DNA from 3 places in the Thermoanaerobacterium thermosaccharolyticum DSM 571 genome. Region 1 is predicted to be linked to each of the others. Evidence: predicted binding sites of a transcription regulator. Region 1 holds the regulator's gene; each other region holds the start of a gene.
The links. The regulator HrcA, encoded in region 1, represses chaperone genes, less so after heat shock. The targets are predictions, from matches to a motif close to ATTAGCACTCANNNNNNNTGAGTGCTAAT.
Positions count from the first base shown of each region.

Region 2: the regulator HrcA is predicted to act here: its motif matches at 1,872-1,900, upstream of TTHE_RS00350 (nucleotidyltransferase family protein).
Region 3: the regulator HrcA is predicted to act here: its motif matches at 2,219-2,247, upstream of groES (co-chaperone GroES).

Region 1 is NC_014410.1:1,205,143-1,209,442, forward strand. Features, by position in the region: gene hemW (radical SAM family heme chaperone HemW) at 1-892, shown strand, start outside; gene hrcA (heat-inducible transcriptional repressor HrcA) at 986-2,020, shown strand; gene grpE (nucleotide exchange factor GrpE) at 2,026-2,688, shown strand; gene TTHE_RS05890 (transposase) at 2,907-4,300, opposite strand, start outside.
Region 2 is NC_014410.1:66,405-70,704, forward strand. Features, by position in the region: rRNA gene rrf (5S ribosomal RNA) at 241-349, shown strand; tRNA gene TTHE_RS00330 (tRNA-Asn) at 359-433, shown strand; tRNA gene TTHE_RS00335 (tRNA-Gly) at 460-534, shown strand; gene ymfI (elongation factor P 5-aminopentanone reductase) at 1,020-1,757, shown strand; gene TTHE_RS00350 (nucleotidyltransferase family protein) at 2,011-3,045, shown strand; gene TTHE_RS00355 (glycosyltransferase family 4 protein) at 3,060-4,235, shown strand; gene TTHE_RS00360 (glycosyl transferase) at 4,253-4,300, shown strand, end outside.
Region 3 is NC_014410.1:2,114,298-2,118,597, reverse strand. Features, by position in the region: gene TTHE_RS10585 (hypothetical protein) at 286-471, shown strand; gene TTHE_RS10575 (hypothetical protein) at 1,032-2,069, shown strand; gene groES (co-chaperone GroES) at 2,268-2,552, shown strand; gene groL (chaperonin GroEL) at 2,566-4,191, shown strand; purine riboswitch at 4,273-4,300, shown strand, end outside.

The sequences.
Region 1 (4,300 bases):
TAAATATTATGATATTAGCAATGATGCAGAAATATCTATAGAATTAAATCCTGGATTGATTGACGATGAGAAACTTAAGACGTATAAAAGAATAGGCATAAATAGAATAAGCATAGGTTTGCAGGCTTGGCAGGATAAGCTGTTAAAGAAAATAGGCAGAATTCATACGATACATGACTTCATAGAAAATTATGATATGGCAACTAAATATTTTGATAATATAAATATTGATATTATGTACGCACTGCCAGATCAGATATTTGATGACTTTAAAGAAACATTGTCAAATGTAGTATCATTAAAGCCCACTCATATTTCATGCTATGGACTGATTTTGGAAGAAGGAACAGTATTTTATAAATTGTATGAAGAAAATAAGATCAAACCGGCAGATGATGAATTTGAAATGATGATGTATCATTATGGAATTGAATTTTTACAGAAAAATGGTTATAAACATTATGAAATATCCAATTATGCGATACCGGGTTATGAATGTCGTCACAATACACTCTATTGGAAGGATTTACAATATATAGGTTTTGGCCCTGGGGCCTATTCTTTTGTAGACAATAGACGATGTGGAAATGTAAAAGATATAAAAAAGTACATAGAAATGATAAATCGTACAGGATATGCGATTGAAGATATTGATGTGCTGGATGAGAAAGATAAAATGTCTGAATACATGTTTTTAGGGCTTAGGATGATGGATGGCGTTTATGATAGAGATTTTAAGACTAGATTTGGAAAAAGCATGTTTTCGATATTTAAAAATGCTATTGATAAAAATATTGGATTAAATCTTTTAATTAGAGAAGGCGACAATATTAAGTTAACACAGAAAGGTATAGATGTATCAAATAATGTGTTTGAGGATTTTTTGTTTTAGAGTATTGACAAATATCCACAATAGTGGTATTTTTAAATCGTGATTAGCACTCTCAAGCTAAGAGTGCTAATAATAGAATTTGGGGTGGTGAATATGCCGTTAGATGATAGGAAGAAGAGGATATTAGAAGCAGTAATTAATGACTATATTTTGACGGCAGAGCCAATTGGATCTCGTACAATAGCAAAACGTTATGACCTTGGTGTAAGTTCTGCAACAATTAGAAATGAGATGGCTGACTTGGAAGAAATGGGTTATCTCGAACAGCCACATACATCGGCAGGTAGAATACCATCAGATAAAGGATATAGATTTTATGTTAATAATATATTAGAGCACTATTTAAATGAAACATATGATTATGAATTTGAATCTTTTAATGAAGTGTTTGCAGAAATTGACGAGATTGTAAAAAAGTACGCAAAATTGTTATCAAGCATTACTAATCACACTATTGTAGTAAAAATGCCACGAATTGATGAAAACACGATTAAGAGAATACAGATATTACCTGTTGATTCTAATAAATTAATACTTCTTGTAATGACAGAATCAGGCATTATGAAAAATTATTTAATAAGCCTGAAAGACAATATTGATAGCAATTTATTTGAGTTTTTAAATAACCTCATTAATAATAAAATGATTGGAAAAAGAAAAAGAGAAGTTGATAAAACGTTAAGGGATGAAATTAAAAAAGAGTCTGGCAATGCTATAGGTTTTATAGATAAAATTACAGATACAATTTTAAACGGCTTAAAGCAGATGGATGAAACAGATTTGTATTCGGAAGGTATTTCTAATATTCTTAATTTTCCTGAATACAAAGATCTTTTTAAAGCCAAGACGTTTTTTGATTTGATTGATAACAGGGATATCATGAATTCGGTATTGGAACCTGAGGATGACTCAATAGAAGTCACTATAGGTAGCGAAAGCAAATTTGAAGAAATGTGGGATTTAAGTATTATAAAATCCACCTACAAAATAAATGGTGAAATTGTTGGCACTTTTGGCATAATAGGGCCTACAAGAATGAATTACAAAAGGCTTATAAATGAGATAAATATGATGTCTAACGAACTATCAAAAGTTTTATCGTATATATATCAAGAAAATAAGAGGTGAAACAATTGGATAAAGAAAAAGATACGATAGAATATCAAACCAATGAAGAAGAGAATAATAGTGCAAAAGATGTTTCTCATGATAATGAAAATTTAAGCAGCGAAAATAGTGCTGACATTGATTCTTCTCATAATACCAGTGAAGATGAGAAAAATGTGGAAAGTGATAATTCAAATGAAGAAAAGAACAATGACGAAGGAGAAATTGAAGAATTGAAAAATAGGTTAAAACAGAAAGAGGAAGAAGCTAACGAGTATCTAGAAATGGCTCAAAGATTAAAAGCTGAATTTGAGAACTATAGAAGGCGAACAGAAAAAGAAAAAGCAGATCTCATTGAATATGGCAAAGAACAGGTGATACTAGATATATTGCCTGTTATAGACAATTTTGAAAGAGCTCTTGAGACGCAATATGATGATAATGGCGAAAATGCGTCCTTCAAAGAAGGTATTAACTTAATTTATAGACAATTTAAAGGTATTTTAGAAAAAATGGGTGTGAAAGAAATAGAGTCTTTAGGCCAGATGTTTGATCCATACAAACATCATGCTGTAATGCAGGAAGAGGCAGAGGGCAAAAAAGAAAATGAAATAATTGAGGTATTTCAAAAGGGATATATGTTTAATAATAAAGTAATAAGACCAAGTATGGTCAAAGTAGCAAAATAAAGTTTTTAGGTAATTGTGAAACTATGAGATAAAAATTTACAGATAGCAATCAATAGAGGAAGATATAGGAAAGATACAGTATACCAGAGAGTACATTTAATCAAGAAAGGTCTGAATTTTATTGATGAACATTGAAAACAGAAAAAAACAGGCATGACAAATAGACCCCAATGATTTATGCAAATGAGGTAGATGCTTAAGTTTAGCTGGCTGTTGAATTAAGCAGCTATAGACTTAACAGAACGAATTTTATCTATAGCTCCCATACGGTATGCTAGTAAAACAGTAATAAGATGCGCAGCACCAGCCATGAAGAAATCTGCCTTGATGGTTTTGCGGTCTCTAGCCTGGAGATTACCAAGCTGCAGGGGAAGTTTGAGCCTAGAGATAACCTGCTCAATGATATGTCGAAAATCAGCTATTTGATTCCATTGCTCTGTATCTCTAGGAATAGGGGTATGAACTCTATAATTATCTTTGGGATATGTATAAAACATTCTGCCACAATCGGAAGTTGTACATTTATCCTCGCAGGAACAAACATATTTGCCACCAGGTAACTTTTCAGTTTTAGGGCAAATAAACTTGTTCCTAAAGGAACGGTTTTTACCTTTACAAGAGCCATCCCATTTCATTGGAAGAGATGGGTCCTTTGGGCATGTAGGAATACCATCTTCATTAATTCCTGGCTTGCCGAAATTTTTTCTGGTATTTCTAGGATTAAGAGCAATGACAGGCAGAATGCCATGATTCTCAAAGAGATATTTATAGTTTGGGACATCATCGAAGCCAGAATCAGCAGTCATAGCATAAATATTAAAGTTACGATGACGCTCAAAAAAATTCTCCATAGCAGGTATAAGCAGTTTTCCATCCCATGTAAGTTTAACTTCTTCAGGGGATGCGGGCTCAGAGCTATCAGTATAATCATTAAAATCCGGCTGGTAATCGCAAAAGTCCATATGTCTTAAAATGCCGAGGGCATTAGACACAACTATAGTTTTGTGGGCATAACAGAAAGTACCATTGATATATTGCAATTTAATATTAGGGTCAACAGAAGCAGTTTTAGGCATTTGATTATAGGCCATTTTATAGATGTCTTCTTTTGACTTGTCCTTGTTAAAGTATTGAAGCTTTTTAACAAGAGCATTAAAGAATTTGGGGTTGTTTTCCTTAACATAGCATTCAATACCAGTAGTATCCATAATATAAACTTCAGCAGGATTGATGCCTAATTCTTTTTCAAGGGCTTGGCCAATTTCCTGACAAATAGGTTCAGTAATATCGACTAACTTATGAAAGAAGGCTTCAATGTCATCACAGTAATCCTGTTTGAACCTTGAGTAAAAAGAAGCATCAGGAACAGTATTAAGCCCACAAAAATCACGGAGTTCTTTTGAAAATGACAAAAAAGTAATAAGTAAATCAATAGTTGGTATAGAAAGTAACTTTTGCAGCAATAAGGTTGAAACAATTGAATCGAGAGAATTATCATGAGGGCGACCAGTAGCTTTATTATAGTGAAAATACCAATTTACAGGGATTAAGTCAGAAATATTAATATACTGGTCAAGAAGCTCAAGCAACTGAGGTTTTTGAACAACAATAA
Region 2 (4,300 bases), 1.1 Mb from region 1:
TAGCGAAAAATATTATCACCGTTCACAAATTGTGTTTTCTATATACTAACGGCTCACTACGTTAGCTCGGCTAAAGCCGTCTATGCGTTGTGACGGCTTTTAACGCCTCACCGCACTGCGTTCGCCGAGTATATAACGAAAACGCAATTAATAGTTCACTTGTGATAATATTTTTCGAAAAAAGTATTTATTAGATAAGATTTTTTCGAAAGATGTAAAAGGACAAATGAACAAAAGATTTCCGGTGGCAATAGCGGAGGTTAAAAACCCGTTCCCATTCCGAACACGGAAGTGAAGCCCTCCAGCGCCGATGGTACTGATTACTCGGGAGAGTAGGTCGCTGCCGGAATTAAAATATTCCTCAGTAGCTCAATGGTGGAGCAACCGGCTGTTAACCGGTAGGTTGTAGGTTCGAGCCCTACCTGAGGAGCCATTTTTGTATTTAAAAAAGAATATTTTGCGGATGTGGCTCAGTGGTAGAGCATCGGCTTCCCAAGCCGAGGATCGCGGGTTCGAATCCCGTCATCCGCTCCAAATAGACTTGTAAAGATTTCGCTTGCGCGAAGTCTTTTTTATTTTTATGCATTAATAAAGACAAGATATAATATAATGATATTAGAAACGTATAATTTTAGGGGGCTTACCTATGGATGTCTATGATGTATCACTGATACCTCTTATAATTGGTTTGGTTGAGGTGGTAAAACAAATTGGATTACCAAAAAAGTATTCTGCCTTAGTATAACTAGTTTTTGGAATAGCTCTCGGAATATTGTACATAGCTCCAGGAGATACATTGAAAGGTATATTGCTGGGTACTGCTATGGGCCTTGGTGCATCAGGACTTTACAGTACGACTAAAAATACAGTAGAAGCTATCAAAAAATGATTAAAAAATTAAAGGTGTATATTTGTTTCATACACCATATTTTTATATGATATTGATTTTTGCTTTGTATTTGTATAACCTATTTATTAGTAAATATTTTTTATTTTTGGCTATATGAAAGGATGTTTTTATGTTTAATGGAAAGGTCATAGTAGTGACTGGAGGTTCAGGTGGCATTGGTTCTTTTATATGTAAAAAACTTGCAGAATTAGGCGGATGTGTTGCAATTCATTATAACAGCGACTATGAGAGTGCCAATAATTTAAGAAGGCACATAAAAGAAGAATTAGGTTATGCAGATATATTTAAAGCGGATATAAGCAACAGATCAGAAGTGGAAATGATGATGAAAGATATCTTTGATAAATTTGGGCGGATAGATTATCTGGTTAATAATGCTGGTATTTCACAGATAAAACCTTTTATGGACATAACAGAGGACGAATGGAAACATATGATGGATATAAATTTAGGTGGAGCATTTAACTGTACACAAAGTGCTTTAAAATATATGCTAAAGAATAAAAAAGGTGCTATTGTAAATATTTCATCAATGTGGGGAATATATGGCGCATCATGTGAAGTACATTATTCGGCTGCAAAAGGTGGTATTATAGCTTTTACTAAGGCGTTGGCAAAAGAATTAGGACCATCAAATATCCGTGTCAATTGCGTAGCACCAGGAGTCATTGATACGAAAATGAACAGGAAATTATCGGTTGATATAATTGAGGATTTAGCATCAAGGACGTCTCTTGAAAGGCTAGGAACTCCAGATGAAGTTGCCAAAGCTGTATCTTTTTTATTGTCTGATGAATCTTCATTTATAACAGGACAAGTTTTAACAGTTGATGGAGGATTCATTTAAAACATAAAGCCTAGTCAGTTTCTTTCACTTTCGATTTTATAGTTATTAATTAAACATTTACATAAATAATTAACACTCTTGACATATGGAATTTATAGGATTATAATTTTAATTGTTAGCAGCCGTTCAGTTAGAGTGCTAATATCAAACATAATACAATATCATCACATTTAGCACACATTATGTTATACTCTATAACACATTTATAAATTCTAAATTTTAAAAACTAAATAGAGATAAAGGAGGAATTCGAATGAAAGCTTTATTGCTAGCGGGAGGATTAGGGACAAGACTAAGACCTCTAACAAATTTTCTTCCTAAACCTATGGTACCCATAATGGGAAAGCCTTTGTTAGAGTCAACCATTTTAAGATTAAAGCATCAAGGTGTAGATGAAGTAGTTATAAGTACATGTTATAAATCGAATCATATAGAAAAATATTTTGGAGATGGTGAAAAATTAGGCGTAAAAGTCTCTTATATTAAAGAAGATATACCTCTTGGTACAGGCGGTGCTATAAAAAATGCAGAAGATTTTTTTGATGATACTTTTATAGTTCTCAATTCAGATATCATTTGTGATTTGAACATTAAAAATCTTGTAGAATACCATAAGTCAAAAAATGCTTTAGCTACGATTGCTATGACTAAAGTTGAAGATCCGTCTCAATACGGTGTAATTGAATATGACGATAATGATTTCATTACGGCATTTAAGGAGAAGCCGAAACCATATGAGACAAATTCTAAATGGATAAACGCCGGAATATATGTGTTTGAGCCTGAGCTATTAAGCGAAATTCCAAAAGATGAAGTTGTGTCGATAGAGAGGGATACATATCCCAAACTTCTTTCAAAAGGATGCAGCATGGCTGCATATAGGTATGATGGATACTGGATAGATATAGGTACTATTGAAAAATATAAAAGAGTTCACTTTGATATTTTTGAAGATAATTGTAAATTCGTTGATGTGAGAGATTATAATTTTAAACGCAAAACTACTATGATAGACCCTTCAGCAAAGATAGTAGAACCAATTTTTATAGGGAACAATGTGAAAATAGATGCAAAAGCAAATATTGGACCATACGTTGTTATAGGTGACAATACTCACATAGGATCTAACAGCATAATAAGGCATAGCATCATATGGGACAATGTGAAAATTAACAAAAATGTAAATTTAATAAATGCAGTTGTTGCCTCAAATAGCATTATTGATGGAATGAGAAAGATTGTAGATGAAGTTTATGCTAATAATTTTAATGATTATGCAGTAAGTTGATAGAGGTGATGGAAATGGTGAAGAATAAAGAGATAAAAATAGCATTTTTAAGTACATTTCCTCCTAGAGAATGTGGTATAGCAACATTTACTCAAGATTTAGTAAATGAACTTAAAGATATTAAAATAATAAACGAGCCAAAGGTAATTGCTATAAATGATAGAGAATATGATTACGACGATGATGTTATTTATGAATTGCAGCAGCATGACAGGAATAGTTATATAAAATTAGCTGAAAAATTGAATGATTCTTCAATTGACTTATTAGTAATTGAGCATGAGTACGGGATATATGGTGGAGAATGGGGCGAGTACATCCTTGATCTGATAAATAATTTGAAGATACCTTATGTTGTAACGCTTCACACTATATTATCAGAGCCATTAGATAAGCAGAAGTATATTTTGCAAGAATTGTGTAAGAAAAGCAAAAGAGTCGTCACTATGGCCAAAAATACAATTCCACTACTTTTAAATGTGTACGGTGTTGATGAGAAAAAGATAGCCGTTTTGCCCCATGGTGTTCCGAATCTGCCTACATTGTCAAGTGAAAGTTTGAGAAAGAAGTATAATATAGACGATAAATTTGTTGTTAGCACTTTTGGACTCATAAGTCCCGGCAAAGGATTAGAATATGGCATAGAAGCAATTGCAAAGGTAAAAGAAGAACATCCTGATATACTGTACCTTATTCTTGGACAGACGCATCCTAACATAGTCAAGTCTGATGGTGAAGTTTATAGAGATTTTCTAATAAGGCGTGTCAATGAACTTAATTTAAACGATAATGTAAAGTTTGTTAATAAATATTTAACAAAGAGAGAGATTGTAGAATATTTAAAACTTTCAGATGTGTATATGACACCGTACATTGGAAGAGAACAGGCTGTAAGTGGGACACTGGCATATGCCGCAGGGCTAGGAAAACTAGTAGTTTCGACGCCGTACAAATATGCTGAAGAAATTTTAAGCGATGGCAGAGGATTATTGGCTAATTTTAAAGATCCAGATTCTATAGCGAAATGTATAAAGTTTGCCATAGAAAACCCTCACAAGAGACAACTTATGGAGGAGAAAATGAAGGTTTATGGAAAGTCAATGATGTGGGATAATGTTGCACTAGAATATGTTGAGATGTTTTTGAGAATATTTGAAGATTTAGAAGATGATGCCAAAGAAGCAGTATAAACAGGAGGAGACATTATATGAATGGTAAAAGTTTGTTTAATCATTTGTTTATACTGACAGACGAT
Region 3 (4,300 bases), 910 kb from region 1:
TTTCTTATATCAGAATATGTTCAAGACAAATTTTTGATAGTTTTTAAAATAAAAGTGTCACAAATATTGATGGTGTCATATTATGTATTAGGTCAAAAAGACCTGACATATATTCTTGCGAAAGGGGGATATTAATATGCCCACAGAAAAAGGTGCAGAATGGTTTGGCGGTGGATGGATTTGGATAATATTAATAATACTTCTTATCTTCTTGTTTGTACCTGGTTTTATATTAGAAGAGCCTAAGGCTTAGTACAAATCTAAAAATTTTAAAGGAGGATTATTATGGCTGGAACAAGTTCAGTATTTGGCGAGAGCAATTTGCTGTTCTTCTTCTTAATACTTGTTGTCCTAATGGGCGGCGGATGGTTTGGCGGATCATGGTCAATGGAAACATTGCTGTTCTTCTTCGTATTATTAGTCATAATTATGGACGGTGGAATGGGATTATTCTTAAATCAAGTCAAATAAATAAATGGTCCTATCTTACGGTAGGACCATTTATTGTTACATATAAAAATTAAAATCAATATCAATAATGTCGCAATTAGAATATAATGAATTAAAATTAATTAATTGGAGCTGATTTTATGACTATATCAGGGAATTCACTGCTTTTTTTCTTTGTTATATTGACAGTTATAATAGATGTCAAATTTGAATTTGAAGATTTACTATTTTTTTTCGTGCTTTTGGTAGTATTACAACAGGATAAACCTCGCAAAAAAGCTAGACGATTTTTATGGTCTTTGGCGACTATGAATATCTAGTAACAATATAAAACTCAATACGTATAATGTATTAGGTCCATGAGGCCAAAAAATAAAGGGGGTTTTCATATGCCTGAAGGGAAAGGAGCTGCGTGGGGCGGCGGATGGATTTGGATTATCATTGTGATCCTGATAATCTTCTTGCTCGTCCCAGGTATATTTGTGTTGGATGAGAAATAAAAAATATAGGGCAGGTGATAATGAGCCTGCCCTATACATATATTAGGTTATGAAGATAATTTTAAAAGTGGGGGATTGGTTGTGGATAAAGAAAGATTATTAAAGGTGTTAATAATTGAACTGTTTATAATTTTTTTTATTAGGTTTCAAATTTTTGACGGAATAAGCTTTGAGAAAGAAAAGCTGCTTTTAAAGAAAAAAGAAGAAAATGAAGTGATTGAATACGAAGAAACATATCAGAATAAGCAAGATAATAAATTAGAAAGCAAAACAGATGATGAAATAAAAAGTAATTTAGATATATTTGAGATTATTGAAAAAGGGAAAAACTTTATGGGAAGTGTAAAACCATATTTGCACAGAAGAGAACAATATTATATAGACATTTTTACAAAGATAGCAGAAATACTAGAGTGCCATAAGCAGTTGATTGAATATCAAAATCAAGGAACAGAAATTCAAGAAGACCATTTTGACCAAATAGGAATGCTTAAAGCAGTAAAACCTTATATGAAAGAAGACAAGCAAATAATAATAGATAAATTTATTAAGCTTCATGAAGGAATACAAAACCTCAATGAAAAGATGAAAAAATATGAGATAGAAGATAATAAAAACAATGTTATAGATAAAATTTTAGATATATTTGAAGCTTTAAAACCAGTTATTCCGGATGATAAACAGGACATGGCTGAGAAGATAATAAAAAACATAAAACTTGTAGAGGCTTTAAATAAGGCAGAAAACATAATGAATTCAAAAAAAAGTGTAGATAAAGATAAAAAAGAAGGCAATACGGAATCCAAGACAAGGAGTGATTCAGTGGATACTCCTAAAAACATTGAAAAAGCAGAAGAAATTGAGTCGGATGTAAATAATTTAAATGAAATTGCTGATGTTCATGAGGATGCTGACGATGGCAATGAAGATGGCGAAAAACAAAATCTAGGTTTGACATCACAGCAGTCGGCTGTTGTAGATAGCCTGAAATCAATGCTTACGAAGGAGCAGCAACAGTTTATGTACAATATGATTAATTATTTAAAACAGCAAAGTGCAAATGGCGATACAAATAGTGATATAAACGATAAAAAGGATATAGATGATGCAGGTAACTAAAACCTGCATTTTTTGCGTAAATTGAATATTAACGGTATAATTAAAAGATAAATGGGAAAAATCTATAATAATCGTTTAAAACAGCAAAAATTAGTGGAATTTGAGATTTGCCATGAACTTGTAATTAAACTAATATAAAAAGTGTGATGATTAGCACTCGTCATGAATGAGTGCTAACAAATTTCAAGGAGGGATATTATGAGATTAAAACCACTTGGCGACAGAGTTGTCGTAAAAGTTACTGAAGCTGAGGAAGTTACAAAGGGCGGTATCGTATTACCTGGTACTGCAAAAGAGAAACCTCAACAAGGTGAAGTGCTTGCTGTCGGCTCTGGAGAATACATAGATGGCAAAAGAGTCGAGCTGGAAGTCAAAGTTGGAGATAAGGTAATATTTTCGAAATACGCTGGAACAGAAGTTAAATTAGACGGTGAAGAGTATCTTCTTTTAAGACAGAACGACATATTAGCTATAGTTGAATAAGGAGGTAGAAAAAATGGCGAAGAAAATATTATACGGTGAAGATGCAAGAAAGGCATTAGAAAGAGGCGTTAATGCTGTTGCTAATACAGTAAAAGTTACATTGGGACCTAGAGGCCGCAATGTTGTATTAGATAAGAAGTACGGTTCACCAACTATAACAAATGATGGTGTTACAATAGCAAGAGAAATTGAATTAGAAGATCCTTTTGAAAATCAAGGTGCACAGCTTTTAAAAGAAGTTGCAACAAAGACGAATGATGTTGCTGGTGATGGTACGACAACAGCTACAGTGCTGGCACAAGCTATGGTTTTAGAAGGCTTGAGAAACTTGGCTGCTGGAGCTAACCCGATGCTTTTAAGGCGTGGTATGGCAAAAGCTGTTGATGCTGCCGTTGAAGGATTAAAGAATATTTCTAAGCCTGTAGAAGGAAAAGATTCTATTGCACATGTTGCATCAATTTCTGCTGCAGATGAAGAGATCGGTAACTTGATAGCAGAAGCAATGGATAAAGTCGGTAAAGACGGTGTAATAACAGTAGAAGAGTCAAAATCAATGAATACAACAATTGAAATAGTTGAGGGTATGCAATTTGACAGAGGATATATTTCACAGTATATGGTAACTGATACAGACAAGATGGAAGCTGTTCTTGACGATCCACTAATACTTATCACAGACAAGAAGTTGTCAAACATTCAAGATTTGTTGCCATTGCTTGAACAAGTTGTGCAACAAGGCAAGAAGCTTTTAATAATTGCAGATGACGTTGAAGGTGAAGCACTGGCAACATTAGTTGTAAATAAATTAAGAGGTACATTTACATGTGTTGCTGTAAAAGCTCCGGGATTTGGCGACAGACGTAAAGAAATGCTTCAAGATATTGCTATCTTAACAGGTGGTCAAGTAATTTCTGAAGAAGTAGGTCTCGATTTGAAAGAAGCAAAATTAGATATGCTTGGTCGTGCAAGACAAGTAAAAGTAACAAAAGAAAATACTACAATAGTTGATGGCGCAGGAAATGCTGCAGACATAAAGAATAGAATCAATCAAATAAAGGTTCAAATAGAAGAAACAACTTCTGATTACGATAGAGAAAAATTACAAGAAAGACTTGCAAAACTATCTGGTGGTGTTGCGGTAATTCAAGCTGGTGCTGCTACAGAAACAGAGTTAAAAGAAAAGAAACACAGAATAGAAGATGCACTCTCTGCTACAAGAGCTGCTGTTGAAGAAGGTATAGTACCTGGCGGCGGTACAGCATTATTGGATGTTATACCAGATGTGCAAAAGGTTGTTGACTCACTGGAAGGTGACTTCAGAACAGGTGCTCAAATTGTGCTGAGAGCATTAGAAGAACCTGTAAGACAAATTGCAAGAAATGCTGGCGTAGATGGTTCGGTGATAATCGAGAAGATCAAAGAGTCAAAAGATACATCATTTGGTTATGATGCGTACAAAGAAGACTTTGTAGACATGTTAAAGGCAGGTATAGTTGATCCTACAAAAGTTACAAGATCAGCACTGCAAAATGCTGCATCTGTTGCATCGATGATACTGACAACAGAAGCAGTTGTTGCAGACATACCAGAGAAGAATCCGCCAGCACCAGCTCCAGGAGCAGGAATGGATATGATGTAAAAATAACCGGGCAATCCCCGGTTATTTTTTTGTCCTGTTGACATAGACACTTAAATCTGTTATATTGTTTAATAATTTAATAATTTTATAATATTTGATCCACATATAA